DNA from 2 places in the Bradyrhizobium sp. UNPA324 genome. Region 2 is predicted to be linked to the other one. Evidence: predicted binding sites of a transcription regulator. Region 2 holds the regulator's gene; the other holds the start of a gene.
The links. The regulator LexA, encoded in region 2, represses DNA repair genes until DNA is damaged. The targets are predictions, from matches to a motif close to TGTTCNNNNTGTGTTCNG.
Positions count from the first base shown of each region.

Region 1 (7,770 bases), 540 kb from region 2:
AAGGCCTGCTCAAGCAGTCGCAGCAGCTCGCCGGCGAGCTCCAGACCCAGCAGCGCGAATTGCAGCAGACCAACGACCAGCTCGAGCAGAAGGCGCAGCAGCTCGCCGAGCGCAACGTCGAGGTCGAACGCAAGAACCAGGAGATCGAGCAGGCCCGCCGCGCCTTGGAAGAAAAGGCGACCGAGCTCGCGCTGACCTCTAAGTACAAGTCCGAGTTCCTCGCCAACATGAGCCACGAGCTGCGCACGCCGCTGAACTCGATCCTGATCCTCGGACAGCAGCTCACCGACAATCCGGACGGCAACCTCTCGGCCAAGCAGGTCGAATTCGCCCGCACCATCCACGGTGCCGGCACGGACCTGCTCAATCTCATCAGCGACATTCTGGATCTGTCCAAGATCGAATCCGGCACGGTGACGGTCGACGCCGAGGAAATCCTGACCGCGAACCTGCTCGAGACCGTCGGGCGGCCGTTCCGGCACGAGGCGGACAACCGCAATCTGTCGTTCAAGATCGACGTCGATCCGACCCTTCCACGCAGCATCGTCACCGACTCCAAGCGTCTGCAGCAGGTCCTGAAGAACCTGCTCTCCAACGCTTTCAAGTTCACCGCCGAAGGCGAGGTGCGCCTGAAGGTCACCGCCGCGGTCGGCGGCTGGGGAACGGATCACCCGGTGCTGAACTCCGCACCGGCCGTGATCGCGTTCGAAGTGTCCGATACCGGCATCGGCATTCCCCTGGAGAAGCAGAAGCTGATCTTCGAGGCGTTCCAGCAAGCCGACGCCGGCACCAGCCGCAAATACGGCGGCACCGGCCTCGGACTTGCGATCAGCCGCGAGCTCGCTAGCCTGCTCGGCGGCGAGATTCATCTGCGCAGTTCGCCCGGCAAGGGCTCGTCCTTCACGCTTTATCTGCCGCTCAAATATTCCGGCCCGACGCTCGCGCCGCGCGCGACGCCCGCGTCACAGCAACACAGCCAGCCGCCGGCGCTGCAGACGGCCGCACCTGAGCAGCAGCGTGTCATCGAGCAGCTTCCCGACGACCGGCTCAACCTCGAGCCCGGTGACACCATCCTCCTGATCGTCGAGGACGATCCGCACTACGCCCGCGTGCTGGTCGACCTGGCCCGCGACAAGGGTTTCAAGGTGCTTGTCGCCGCCCGCGGCGCGGAGGCGCTCGAGCTCGCCAAGCAATACCAGCCGAGAGCCGTCTCGCTCGACGTGTTCCTGCCTGACATGCTCGGCTGGACCGTGCTGAGCCAGCTCAAGCACAATCCGCTGACCCGCCACATCCCCGTGCAGATCATCACGCTGGACGAGGATCGCCAGCATGCGCTGGCGCGTGGGGCGTTCTCCTTCGTCAACAAGCCGACCACCACCGAAGGCGTTTCCGCCGCGCTGACGCAGATCAAGGAATATGCACGGCCGCGGCGCAAGCGGCTCTTGATCGTCGAGGACAACGAGGCTGAGCAGCTCTCGATCCGCGAGCTGCTGCATCACGACGATATCGAGATCGTGACGACGGACACCGGCGCCGGTGCGCTCTCGACGCTGCGTGAGACCCCCTGCGACTGCGTGGTGCTCGACCTCCGCCTGCCCGATATGAGCGGCTTCGAGGTGCTGGACCAGATCCGCAACGACGAGGCGCTGTCGAACGTTCCGGTGGTCGTCTTCACCGGCCGCGAGCTTTCGGCGGAGGAGGACGCGGAACTCCACACCATGGCACGCAGCATCGTTGTCAAAGGCGTGGAATCGCCGGAACGGCTGCTCGACGAGACCGCACTGTTCCTGCACCGCGTGATCACCGAACTTCCGGTCGAGAAGCAGCGCATGCTGGAGAAGCTGAACAGCTCCGACGAGGACCTGATCGGCAAGACCGCCCTGCTCGTCGACGACGACGCCCGCAACATCTTCGCGCTGTCGAGCGTGCTGGAACGGCGCGGCATGAAAGTGCTGACGGCCACGACCGGCAGCGAGGCGGTGGCGCTGGTCGAATCCAATCCGGAAATCGCCATCGTCCTGATGGACATCATGATGCCGCAGATGGATGGCTATCAGACCATCGGTGTCATTCGCGAAAACCCGGCTTTCGCCCGCCTTCCGATCATCGCGCTGACCGCCAAGGCGATGAAGGGTGACCGCGAGAAGTGTCTGGAGGCCGGCGCGTCCGACTATCTCGCCAAGCCCGTCAACACCGATCAATTGCTGCTTGCGATCCGCATGTGGCTGCACCGCTGAGTTGGATCCGCGTATGGACCACGAAAAGGTCAACATCCTCCTCGTCGACGACCAGCCGGCCAAGCTGCTCGCCTATGAGGTGATCTTGAAGGAGCTCGGTGAGAACCTCGTGATCGCCTCGTCGGGGCGCGAGGCGCTGGAGGTCCTGCTCAAGACCGAGATCGCGGTGATCCTGGTCGACGTCTGCATGCCCGAGCTCGACGGCTTCGAGCTCGCCGCGATGATCCGCGAGCATCCACGCTTCCAGAAGACCGCGATGATCTTCATCTCCGCCATCCAGGTCAGCGACATCGACCGATTGCGCGGCTACGAGATGGGCGCGGTCGATTACGTACCGGTCCCGGTCGTGCCCGAGGTGCTGCGCGCCAAGATCAAGGTGTTTGCCGAGCTCTACCGCAAGACCCGCGAGCTCGAACGGCTGAACCAGGAGCTCGAGGACCGCGTCCGCGCCCGCACGGCGGAACTGGAGAACTCCACGGCGAAGCTGCGCGAGAGCGAACAACGGCGCAGCATGGCTATCGCGGCCGGCAAGATGGGATCCTGGGACTGGGACTGGATCAGCGGCGACTGGATGTGGGACGAAGGGCAATATCGCATCTTTGGCGTCAGCCCCGAGAGCTTCGAGGTCAACCCGGCCAACGTTCAGGCGCTGCTGCATCCCGATGACGTCGATCAGTTGCGCAAGGCGATCGCCGAGTTCAACAGGGGCACGCGGGCCTACGAGACCGAGTTCCGCATCATGCGCCCCGACGGAGAAGTGCGCTGGTGCGTCGGCACGGCGGCGGCGACGGTGGACGATAGCGGTCGCGTCGTGCGCGTGAGCGGCGTCACCGTGGACATCACCGAACGCAAGCGCGCCGAGGAACGGCAGAATCTGCTGGCGCGGGAAGTGGATCATCGCGCCAAGAATGCGCTGGCGCTGGCGCAGTCGATCGTGCGTCTCACCCGGGCCGACGAGGTCAAGGCCTATGTCAACGCCGTCGAGGGACGCATCAATGCGCTCGCGCGCGTGCACACCATCCTGTCGCTGTCGAGCTGGCAGGGTGCCGAGCTCTCCAGGCTGATCGACGAGGAGCTGGCGCCCTATTCGCTCGGCGGCCAGATCATCTTGGCAGGTCCGGAGGTCCAGTTGCTGCCGGCGACGGCCCAGACGCTGGCGCTCGCCCTGCACGAGCTCTTCACGAACTCGGCCAAGTACGGCGCCCTCTCGACCAGGTCTGGACGGCTCACGATCGGCTGGCAGGTCGAGGACCAATTGTTGACGCTGAGCTGGGATGAATCCGGCGGTCCGCTCGTCATGACTCCGAAATCGCGCGGGTTCGGCACGCGGAGCCTGCTTGCGAGCGTCGAGTCCCAGCTCGGCGGACAAGCGCGGTTCGATTGGCGAGCCGAAGGCCTGTTGTGCCGCCTGGAGGTGCCGTTGACACGCAAGACGGTGGCGACGACCGCATCCGCCAAGTTCGAGGACGCCAGCTCCGCCGAATTGCAGCGCGCATCCGGTTAGAGCGTTTTCCGGCGAAAGGACGAGCCGTTCACTTCGAGAGAATGCGTCAAGGCGAGACGCGAGAGCTTCCGTTCCGATTCTGACGGAGCGAAAAAACCATTAGCCGGACGCCGCACTCGTCATGCGTCGCGCCGTCCGCGGTTCGCGCGCGACCCGCCCCTCGAGCCAGGCTTCCGTCTGGGCGAGATCGCGTAGCGCCCTGGCATAGCGGCGCGCGGCGCTTCGCTCCGCGCCGCGCGGCAGCTTGCGCGCCTTGCGAAGAATGTCCGCAGCCGCGTTGCGATAGGCCAGCGAGCGGTAAAGAAAGACAACCTTACCCATATCGATGTTCCCGTTTTGCTGGCGCCTATCCTCGCAAGCCCGGCATGAACGTCCGATGAAGCCAGCGATGACAATTCCTTCATTCATATGGAACCAGCGGATTATCGCCCGCGTTTGCATGTCAGATCGGGATACAGTTCCCATGCGCGCAAAAAAGTCGTCGGACCTGATCTCTGCGACCGGCCTCATCAAGCTGATGACGCATACCATGATGGGCGCAGCCCTCGGCCTCGCCTTCAGTCTCGCGCTGATCCTGTGCAATCCCGCCGTCGCCAGCTTGCTCAATCACGGCGGGAGCCAGGCCGCGATCGTCTTCGCTCTCACATTGGTGACGACGTTCGCCATCGGCGCGACACTCACCGGCGTGGTGTTCATCTTGGCCGAAGACAAGCGGTCTTGAAACGGGCGCCATGCGTGACGGCGAACCTTTGTTGGGAACTCCTGCGCTCCAGGGCGGTTGGCTGCCTGCGTCAATTTAACCCAGGGAGTTCCCTCGCATGACAACGACCAAGCTCGTTCTCACCGCAATGGTGGCCGCCGGCCTCGCCGCCGCGCCGCTCGCCGCACAGGCCAAGTCGCACAAGGCGAAACATGGGTCTTCGATGTCGTCGTCGCAGACCACCGGCGCCAACACCAAGGCGTCCAAGGGCGCCGATCCCTCCGGCCAGGGCGGTTCGGGTCCCGGATCAGACCAGGGCGGCACCATGACGAACAAGACCAGCAAGGGCATGAGCAACACCAAGTGAGCTCAGGCCGGCACGCCATCAAAAGCCCCGCGGCGACGCGGGGCCTTCTTCTTGATGCTCGATCGGCGACCGAGCGTCACATCGTCGGGCGTCAGCTCATTGCGGCCGGCGCGTTTCAAGGTTGAGCCCGCGGCCCGCAGCATTCGTCTTCACGAGATGCTCGAGCTGCGCCCGCTTGCGTCCGATCAGAAGTTGGGCCGCAGCATCATCGAGACCTGCGCGCTGCAATTGCCGGATGGCAGAGCCCAGTTCGAGAATCTCGGCGCGTAACCTCAAGATCCGGTAAGTGTCCGGGTCCCCATCCACGGCGCCCCCCTTAGAGATTTCAGCGCCGTGTGCCCGTGCGGCCGGGAATACCAACTGTCTTCACGAGACGAAGGCGCACCCTGTCGCGCCCGTCAGGCAGGACATCGCCGCCGCCGGCAGCCTTCCATTCGCCGATCAGCAAGTTGATCTTTCGGCGCAGATCCATCTGCGCCAGGGCCTGTTCGGTGCAATCGCGATCGCCGTTGATGCGATCGCGCACGGAAGCCTCGACGTCGGCCATCTCCAGCCTCAAGGCACTGATTTTACGTCGAATTTCATTAATTCGGTTGTCCATAGCTTGTTAGAACAAAATAAGAACATATAGTCAAGCCACGATTTCAGGATGGAGAAGCCAGATGCAGGTTCAAGGTAAGTACAACGCCCGGATCTTTCTCGCCGAGCAGATGACCCGGGCACAAGGGCTGCGGCTGAAACGACTGAGCGAAGAGGCCTATCAGCCCGCACAATATGCGCGCGATCTGTCCTTCACCGAGGCCGCGCGGCGCATCCAGGTGCTGGAAGCGGAGATCGAGCTGGCGAACTCTTTCTAGGCTTTCGCCTGGAAGGCCGTTCGCTGTTTCGGAACCATGCCCGTGTCGAATGGTTCTCCTCGGCCAAGGGAGAACATGCATGGCACGTAAGGCAAAGAAGCGCCGCTACTCACGCAGCTCTGGCAGCGATGTCGAAAGCGAGATGCGCCGCTACAAGAAGGGCACGGCCAAGAGCGGTCGCAAAGGCCGCGGCGGACGCGTGAAGAGTCGCAAGCAGGCGATCGCGATCGGGCTGTCGAAGGCGCGCAAGAAGGGCAAGAAGGTCCCGAAGAAGGCCAGCAAGAAGACGTCCAAGAAGAGGACGACGAAGAAGAAAACAGCCAAGAAATCGAAGCGCAAATCCAGCAAGCGTTGACGCTGACCTGTCTCAGATCATGCTGCCCGGCATGAAGCAGCGGATCGAGACCCCGAAGGCCGTCTTCACCGGCCACACCATGGTGCGGCCGGCGCGGTTCGGCTCGGTGATGACGGCTTCATCCGGGACTTCGACCCATTCCCCGTCCAGACGCACGCGATAATGTCCGTTGTGGGATTCCCAGTCGGGATCAGCGACGGCAAAACCATCGGCGTCCGAGCAGCACGGACCGAGATGGCTGCGCAGGCTGTCGAACCACGGCTTGAGGGGCGAGTCCGCATAGCGGCCGTCATCCCGCCCGAGCGCGCTGCCACCCCAAAGCAGCAACGGCGCCGCAAGCAGCGCCCCCCTCAGCGAGAGCTTCAATCGATCCATGTCGGCACCGATCAAATGCGAACCACCGGCCAGTTCCACAAAGCGGCTAGGGGGTTCGAAGTTCCACGCTTGCAACTCAGTCTGGACGGCGTCATTGCCGCGCCAGACTTGCACGATCCGGAACTGTGATGAGCGAACACGGCTTTTTCGGACGAACCGGGTCACCATCTCTGCCGTTAACGAGAATGTTATCGAGTGGCCCTCGCAGATCCCAAGGGCGAACGGAAAAGGCGGCCCGGGGGCCGCCTTTTTGATTTTGGCTGATAGATGTTCGCCTCAGGCGAGCGGCACCGCGACGAACCTCGTCGCCTCGGCGCTTCTGACCTGCAACAGCACGCTGCGCTTGCCGGACGATTTGGCATGCGCCAGCTCCGAGCGGACGTCGCCGACATTGGCGACGGCCTTGCCGCCGACATTGAGGATGACGTCGCCGGTCTGGATGCCGCGCTGCGCCGCAGGTCCTTGCGGATCGACTTCGGTGACGACAACGCCCTTCTGGCCAGCGCCCTGGACGTCGCCGGCCCGAGCCAGGCCAAGCCCGAGACGCGGCGCGCCGGCGCTCGGCTGCCCTCTGCCCTCGTCGGCGCCGCCATTAGCTTTGGCCTGCCGCTCGTTCGGCAACTCGCCGAGTGCAAGCGTCAACGTCTTGGTCGTGCCGTTGTGGAAGACGTCGAGCTTCACCGAGCTGCCCGGCGCCAGGGTGGCGATGGTACGGGCGAGGTCGCGGGAGTCCTTGATCGCGGTGCCGTTGACGGCGGTGATGACGTCACCCGCCTCGATGCCAGCCTTCGCCGCCGGGCTGCCATCCTGCGGATTGTCGACGATGGCGCCACGCGCCTCCTTCAGGCCGAGGCTGTCGGCAATCTCCGACGTCACCGGCTGCACCTGCACGCCGAGCCAGCCGCGGGTCACCGCGCCTTTGTCCTTCAGCTGCGCGACGACGAGTTTTGCGGTCGAAGCCGGAATGTCGAAGCCGATGCCGACCGAGCCGCCGGAGGGCGAGAAGATCGCGGTGTTCACGCCGATCACGTTGCCGCTCATGTCGAAGGCCGGGCCCCCGGAATTACCCTTGTTGATGGGCGCGTCGATCTGGATGAAGTCGTCATAGGGACCGTTGCCGATGTCGCGGCCACTGGCCGAGACGATGCCGGCGGTCACGGTGCCGCCGAGACCGAAGGGATTGCCGACCGCGACCACCCAGTCGCCGATCCGCGGTTTCTGGTCGGAGAATTTGACGAACGGAAAGTCCGTCTTGCCGTCGACCTTGATCAGCGCGAGATCGGTCTTCGGATCGATGCCGACGACCTTCGCGGTGTAGCTCGTGCCGTCGTCCATCGTCACCTGCACCGACGCAGCGTGGTCGACGACGTGGTTG
Region 1 is NZ_LFJD01000004.1:5,020,588-5,028,357, reverse strand. Features, by position in the region: gene UNPA324_RS24105 (HAMP domain-containing protein) at 1-2,237, shown strand, start outside; gene UNPA324_RS24100 (HWE histidine kinase domain-containing protein) at 2,251-3,741, shown strand; gene UNPA324_RS24095 (hypothetical protein) at 3,841-4,062, opposite strand; gene UNPA324_RS24090 (hypothetical protein) at 4,205-4,462, shown strand; gene UNPA324_RS24085 (hypothetical protein) at 4,560-4,808, shown strand; gene UNPA324_RS35775 (hypothetical protein) at 4,905-5,114, opposite strand; gene UNPA324_RS24075 (hypothetical protein) at 5,134-5,355, opposite strand; gene UNPA324_RS24070 (DUF3072 domain-containing protein) at 5,471-5,665, shown strand; gene UNPA324_RS24065 (DUF6496 domain-containing protein) at 5,745-6,020, shown strand; gene UNPA324_RS24060 (hypothetical protein) at 6,033-6,395, opposite strand; gene UNPA324_RS24055 (Do family serine endopeptidase) at 6,672-7,770, opposite strand, start outside.
Region 1: a site for LexA is predicted at 5,417-5,434, ahead of UNPA324_RS24070 (DUF3072 domain-containing protein). Genes of this name have one in related genera too.

Region 2 (7,770 bases):
GGAGGTGAGCATTATGCGCATCCAACATTGGCAAGACGCTGCCAGCCTGTTGGTGGGCGTGTGGCTGGTCCTGTCGTCCTTCGTCCTGGGTTCATCCGGGGCGGCGGTCTGGATCACCATCGCGCTTGGGCTCGGCGTCATGCTGTTTGCCGTAGAGGCCTTTGTCATCCCGTCTTACCTGGAAGAGTGGGGCGAAATGCTGCTGGGCCTAGCGCTGTTGCTGGCGCCTTGGACCATTGGCTATGACCAGGCGTCAACCACGGCGAGCAGCGTATTGTCTGGTCTGCTGGTGATCCTGCTCAGTGGCTGGGAGCTGATGACCGATCGTGACTTCAGCGCCTGGTGGCACGATCGCTGGCATCACCCGGCCGGCTGAAACAGCAATCGGCCGAACTCTCCGCCGACCGCTATGCGCCGGCGGCCGGAGGCGAGGCTCGACTTGACCATGCCGCGGACAACGTGTGGGCGTGACGAGGATCCGAATGATCGTTATCGCGCTGAGGGGCCGATGCGGCCATGGTGCAGGGCCTTGCGGTCCTGCACCAAGACTATTCCGTCACGATGCCGTTCTGGGCTCGATCGGTTGCCAGATGCTGATCTTGCGCGTCTCCGGCATTAGGAAGACAGCGAGCACGAAGCACACCGCAGGCACCGCAATCGGGTAGATCAACGCGTAGCCGATGCTCCCGGTCGCCGCAAAAGCCGCCGACGTGATGAACGGCACCAATCCACCACCCCAGCCGTTGCCGATGTGGTACGGCACCGACACTGACGTGTACCTGATCCTGCCGGGAAAGAATTCCGCCAGAAACGCGCCGACCGGCCCGTACACCATCCCGACATAGCAAACCAGGATGAAGATAATGAAGATCGCAATGGGGTAGTTGATGTTCCCGGGCTGCGTGACCGTTCCCAGCCATAGGTACAGCGGATAGTACGTGATCGCTGCGAGCAACATGCCGCCCAGGATTACCGGCTTGCGGCCGATCTGATCCGACAGCCAGCCGAAGAAAATCAGGCTCGGTGTGGCAATCAGCAGCGCGGCTCCCACGATGTAGGCGGAGGTCAGCGGGTCCACCTTGGAGACCTGCTGAAGGAAGTACAGCGCCCAGAACTGACCGCTGTACCACACCACGCCCTGTCCGATCAGGACGACGATTGCGATCCCGATGAATTTGACGTTCGAGCTGAGGAAAGCCTCCTTCCACGGATTCGTCGTCATCTGGCCGCGGGCCCTGATCTCCTGGAAGATCGGCGTCTCCTGGAGCTGGAGCCGAATATAGATCGCGATGGCTACCAACAGGAATGACACCAGGAACGGAACGCGCCATGCCCACTCGTCGAAGACCTGATTGCCGAACCAGGTCCGTGTCAGGATGATCACGCCCAGTGACACCACGATGCCGAGAGTCGGAGAGGTCTGTAGCCAGCCGGTGTAGTAGCCGCGCTTGTCATCCGGCACATGCTCCGCGACATAGGTGATGGCGCCGCCATATTCGCCGCCCAGGCACAGACCCTGGATCATGCGCAAGCCGAATAGAACGAACGCCGCCGTGAGACCGATGGACTGGTAGGTCGGGATCAACCCGATTGCCCCCGTACCCAATCCCATTCCGCTCAGCGTGACCAGGAATGTATATTTTCGCCCGACCCGGTCGCCCATCCATCCAAAGAGGAAAGCCCCCAGTGGACGGATCAGGAATCCTGCAGTGAACAGCGCGATCGTGCTGAGGAGGGCTGCAACCGCGTGGGTCTGCTCGAAGAACTTAACCGACAGAACTGCGGCCAGGCTGCCAAAGATATAGAAATCATACCATTCGATGACGTTTCCCACCGACGCGGCAACAATCACGCGGCGAAAATCGCTCGGTACTTGAACTGCCATGTGCTGCTCCTATCAAATTCAAACGCTACTCCTGGCGCCTTTCAGCGCCCATTCGCGGCGGCGTACGACGCTACAGGCGAGAATTGCGAGTTGCGTCCGCTGGTCTCAGGGCTGCTTGAGTCACCTGAGAAAGAGCTCCAGCGGTCTCTTCGGTACCGCGAGCTATCACGCCTGCCCGTCGGCCGGGGAGGCGTAGAAGCAGTGTAATCCTGCCGGGGCTGGCTTCTTATGAGACTTTCGGCTCAATCGACCTGAAGCGAGGCTGCCCCGATCCGAGATGGAACGGTCGCCCATCGCGCCGGACGGTTTTGTCACGAACGAACGGAAAGGCCTCTCAGACGTTGTGTGGGTCCAACAAGGATCCCACCATGCAGAACATCGCAGAGCATATGGAAGTCATCGGCGCCGACGGCGTCCATGTCGGCACCGTCGACAAGGTCGAAGGCAACCGCATCAAGCTGACCAAGAAGGACAGCGGTGAGGGCAGCCACAAGGGCCATCATCATTTCGTCGACAAGGGCCTCGTTGCCGAGGTCGAGGGCAACAAGGTGCGGCTGTCGGCCAAGGCGTCGGTGGCCGTGACGATGGAAGAGGAAAAGTAGGGGCGCCTTCCCGCGTTCCCGATCTGTACCGCTATTCGCCTGACCGCACGTTCCGGTAGCTTCAGTGCCAATCGCGTCGCGTAAGGTGCAGGGAAATGGCGGAGCCGGGCCGGCCAGTACGCGCCCAGGGAGTTGTCGGGACGTGGCCGGTCGGCCGCGCTGCGCCCGCCCGCGGCTTTGTTCCGGCCGGCTTTGGCATCTGGCCTGCGATCGTCGAGACATTGCGGGAGTGGGCCCGCGCCGAAGCTGGCCCCGGGCGCCTGCTACCGTGGGTGCCGGTCGCCTTTGGCGGCGGCATCGCGCTGTATTTTGCCGCCGATCACGAGCCGGTGCTGTGGGTTGTCGCCACGACGGCCGCCGCACTCCTGCTCGGCGCGATCCTGTTGCGGCGGAGCCGGCTGTTCGCCGCGGCGCTCATGATTGCGGCGGTCGCTTCCGGCTTTGCCGTGGCGACCTGGAAGACCGCGCGCATCGCGCATACCGTTTTGGCAAAACCGCTCTATTCGGTGTCGCTGTCGGGATTCGTCGAGACGCGCGACATCCGTGAGCGCACCGATCGCTTCGTGCTGCGCGTCACCGCCATGGAGGCGCAGCGCAGCGACGTCAAGCTGGAACGCGTCCGCCTGTCCGTGCGCAAGGGCACCGCGCCCGAGGTCGGCAGCTTCGTTCAATTGAAGGCGCGGCTGATGCCGCCGCTCTCGCCGATGCGCCCGGGCAGCTACGACTTTTCGCGCGACATGTTCTTTCAGGGCATCGGTGCCTCCGGCTTCGTGATGGGCGCGATCACGGCTTCAATACCGCCTGATGAAGGCGGCCTGCGGCTGCGCTATGCCGCCTTCATGCAGGGCCTGCGCGATGCGATCGATGCCCGCATCCGCGTAACCCTCGAGGGCGACAACCGCGCGATCGCAACCGCGCTGCTCACCGGGCGGCGCGATACGATTTCCACGCCCGTCAATGACGCGATGTTCGTCTCGGGACTCGGGCACGTTCTGTCGATCTCCGGCTATCACATGGCGGTGGTCGCGGGCGTCGTCTTCTTCGCCGTGCGCGCGCTGCTGGCGCTGATCCCGGGCCTGGCCGTCGGCTTCGCCATCAAGAAATGGTCGGCCGCCGCCGCGCTGGTGGCGGCTGCGTTCTATCTGCTGCTCTCGGGGGCAGAGGTCGCCACGCAAAGATCGTTCTTCATGACGGCGGTGGTGCTGATCGCGGTGATGGTCGATCGCCGCGCCATCACCTTCCGCACGCTGGCCGTGGCGGCGCTGATCGTGCTCGCGCTTGCGCCGGAGGCGCTGGTGCATCCGAGCTTCCAGATGTCGTTTGCGGCAACGCTCGGGCTGGTCGCGCTGGTGCAGATCGGCATGCCGAACCTGTTCGCATCGCCCGATCATTCCGCGACGGCGCGCGTCGCGCTGTGGGGCGGCCGCGAGATCGCGATGCTGTTCCTGGCCTCGCTGATCGCGGGGCTTGCGACCACGCCCTATGCCGCCTTCCACTTCCACCGCGTCACGCCCTACGGTGTGCTCGCCAATCTCGGCGCTATGCCGGTGGTCTCGGCGCTGGTGATGCCGGCGGGGCTGCTCGGCCTGCTCGCAGCGCCGTTCGGGCTCGACGGCATGTTCTGGTGGCTGATGGGCCTCGGCATCGACTGGATGGTCGCGGTTTCGCGCTGGGTGGCGGCATTGCCGGGCGCAGTGGGCCACATCCCGGCGTTCGGCATCGCGCCGCTGATCGCAGCGAGCCTCGTCATCATCCTGATGGGCCTTTTGCGCACGCCCTTACGCTGGGGCGGTGCCGTGGTGCTGCTGACTGCCATCGCCTGGGGCCTGTCGGTGCGGCAGCCCGATATTCTCATTGCCGGGGACGGCGCGAGCGTTGCCGTGCGGGGCGGGGACGGGCGTTTGCACCTGATCAGGGCGGGCAAGGACAATTTCCTGCTGAAGGAGTGGCTGGCGGCCGACGCCGATCCGCGCGATGCCGGCAATAGCGCGTTGGCCGAAGCGGTGTCGTGCGACGAGGCCGGCTGCGTCACACCGCTCGCCGACGGGCGGCTGGTCGCGCTGGCCTCGCGCATCGACGCGCTGGCGGACGATTGCAGCCGCGCCGCGCTGGTCGTGACGTCACGGTCTGCGCCACCCGATTGCGCGGCGATGGTGGTGGACCGGCAGCGGCTCGTCCGCCAGGGCGCGCTGGCTCTGACGCAGCGTGGCGACGGATTTGCGGTCCAGGCGGTGAGGGCGAGGGGCACGAACCGTCCCTGGTCGCCGGCGGCCGCCGGCGAGGGAGATTTCGAAGGAGCCCTCATGCCGAGGGCGGCAGCTCCGCGCAGCAAGGATGCGACCCCGTCCGAGGCCGATCTTCAGGCGGAGGACTGAGCCCCTGTCAGCCCATCGGCAGGGGCGTGACCGGCGGCTGGCTGTCGGCGACGATCTGCGGCTTGTGCTCGCGCTCGCCGACCGCTTGGGTCACCGGCAGCTGCAGCACGGTTGCGCGCTGGCCTTCGACGAGCTGAGTCACCAGCACGTACTTGCCATCAGGGAATTCGATCGCGTCATGATGGCGATCGGGAATGTGCGGATCGATCTTGCCGAACTTGCCGACGCGGGAGTTGACGGTGCGCGTCCAGATCCAGCGATTGTCGTAACGGACGTTGTCGGCGAAGGCGAGCTCCGTTCCCGGCAGCAGGCAGACCGCAACGGAGAGATCGGCCTCGGAGGCGAAGCCGCGCGTCGAGGTGCCGCGGAAGGTTGTCGTGACGATCGTCTCGCCGACTTCAGCGGGGCGCGTCGCGACGGCATGCAGGCTATAGTCACACATCGGGTGCTCCTCATGCGAAGATAGCGACCCGCACCCCTCTTGGAGGCGCAGGCCTCTGTCAGAGTATAAGCACCAACGCTCTGCTTGGTTGTAGGCGAATCTGCGGCTGGGATCCGTGCGCTGCGATCACATTATCTTTCCCGGATTCACTAGGAACAAAGCGGGCTGCAGTGCATTTGGACGGCGTCGTGTCAATGTCGTCGTGTCAATGACGGCAAATGCGACAGCCTGCATCCCAGCGCGATCGCGAGACTGCGTAATTGCATTGCGGGCGCTGCGGCGTGCGGCATTCACTGCCGAGTTGTTGCGGACATGGTGATGCGCTTGCGCGGCAGTGTCCCCGCGTGCCCATCCGCAATCAGCTCCGCGACGGCTGCATCTGCATCCAAACGATCCAGCGCTCGGCTGTCCTCTCGAACCCGAAAGGCCGTGAAGCGATGTTGCTTGGTGCAGTCCGCCGAGGATGTCGCCTGGAGGAGGGGGGCGGATAATCTGTGCAGAACCGGAAAGACTATCCAGCCGGAGCGGACATTCATCCGCTCCAATCTCTGATCGGCGATGCCGATCGAAGGAGCACGTAGGCGCCAAATGCTTCCGGATCGAGTCCTTTCCGGAATTAGTACTTCCGGTAAAGCCCGATCAGCTTGCCCTGAATCTTCACGCGGTTCGGCGGCAGGATGCGCACCTCATAAGCGGCATTGGCGGGCTCGAGGGCGATCGAGGCGCCGCGGCGGCGGAAGCGCTTGAGCGTGGCCTCCTCGTCGTCGATCAGCGCCACCACGATGTCGCCGGTATCGGCGCTCTCGTTGCGCTGGATCAGCGCCATGTCGCCGTCGAGGATACCGGCTTCGACCATGGAATCGCCGCGCACCTCGAGGGCGTAGTGCTCGCCCGAGCCGAGCATGTCGGGCGGCACGCTGATGGTGTGGCTGCGGGTCTGCAACGCCTCGATCGGCGTACCCGCCGCGATGCGGCCCATCACGGGCACCGCAACGGGCCGCTCGCCCTCGTCCACGGATGGGCTGGAGCTCGCGCGGATCTTACCGAGATTGCCCTCGATGACGCTTGGCGTGAAGCCGCGCCGGGCGCCGGCGGCAGCCTGGAGCTCCGGCAGCTTGATCACTTCGATGGCGCGGGCGCGGTTGGGCAAGCGGCGGATGAAGCCACGCTCCTCGAGCGCGGTGATCAGGCGGTGGATGCCTGACTTCGAGCGCAGGTCGAGCGCATCCTTCATCTCGTCGAAGGAGGGCGGCACGCCGCTTTCCTTCAAACGTTCGCTGATGAACCGCAGAAGCTCGTATTGTTTGCGCGTTAACATCTCGACCAAAGTCCCCCGGTTGATGTCGTTCGATTCCGAGACGATGAGTTCAGCGATAAGCCGCTACATGCTCGAAACAAATCATGAACGGACACTATATGTTCGATACATGTTCCGCAACTGCTTAATTTACCGTGAACGAAGCGAAACTCGCGCAATGCGTGTGGCCGAGCGCTCAGACGGGGAGCCGTAGCACCTCGCAAGGGCTGCCGGCCTCGGCCTTCGGCGCGAACGGTGGGCGCACGAGAAGTACCTGTGCCGCAGCAAGATTCGCAAGCAGAGAGGAGTCCTGGTGGCTGACGGGAATAGCGACGGACGTGCCGTCGTCGCGCAGCTCCAGGCGCGCGCGCAAGTAATCCTCGCGCTGGTCGTTGGCGCCGAGGTCGCGGCCCAGCACGGCGCGCTCGCGACGATGATGAATCACTGAATGGCCCGACAAAGCGCGAATCAGCGGCACCATGAACAGGAACGCGCACACGTAGGACGACACCGGATTGCCGGGCAGGCCGATCACGCGCATCGCGCCGAGCCGTCCGTGCATCATCGGCTTGCCGGGCCGAATCGCGATCTTCCAGAAGGCCATCGAGATGCCTTCGCCCCGGAGCGCCTGCTGGACCAGATCGTGGTCGCCGACCGACGCGCCGCCGGTCGTGATCAGGATGTCAGCGCCGCTCTCGCGGGCGCGGCGGATCCCGGCGGAGGTGGCCTCCATGGTGTCCGCGGCGACACCGAGGTCGATGGTCTCGGCGCCCTCGCTGCGGGCGAGCGCGTGCAGGGCGTAGCCGTTGGAATAGACGATCTGGCCGTGCCCGGGCGTGGTGCCCGGCATCACCAGTTCGTCGCCGGTGGCGAGGATTGCGACCCTCGGGCGGCGGCAGACGGCGAGCTGCGGGTGGTTCATCGCGGCCGCAAGCGCGAGATCGCGCTCTGTCAGACGGGTTCCCTTGCGCAGGAGGACGTCGCCTTCACGGAAATCGACGCCGGCCGGGCGGATGTGCCGTCCGGTGATCGCGGCTTCCTTGATCGTGACGCTGGTGCCGTCCGCGACGGTGTCCTCCTGGATCACGACCGCGTCCGCACCGTCGGGTACGACGCCGCCGGTGAAGATCCGCACGGCTTCGCCGGCGCCGACCGCTCTCGCGAAAGGA
Region 2 is NZ_LFJD01000004.1:4,475,930-4,483,699, reverse strand. Features, by position in the region: gene UNPA324_RS21570 (SPW repeat domain-containing protein) at 14-376, shown strand; gene UNPA324_RS21565 (MFS transporter) at 557-1,885, opposite strand; gene UNPA324_RS21560 (DUF2171 domain-containing protein) at 2,254-2,487, shown strand; gene UNPA324_RS21555 (ComEC/Rec2 family competence protein) at 2,583-4,862, shown strand; gene UNPA324_RS35230 (hypothetical protein) at 4,870-5,304, opposite strand; gene lexA (transcriptional repressor LexA) at 5,921-6,622, opposite strand; gene UNPA324_RS21540 (molybdopterin molybdotransferase MoeA) at 6,798-7,770, opposite strand, start outside.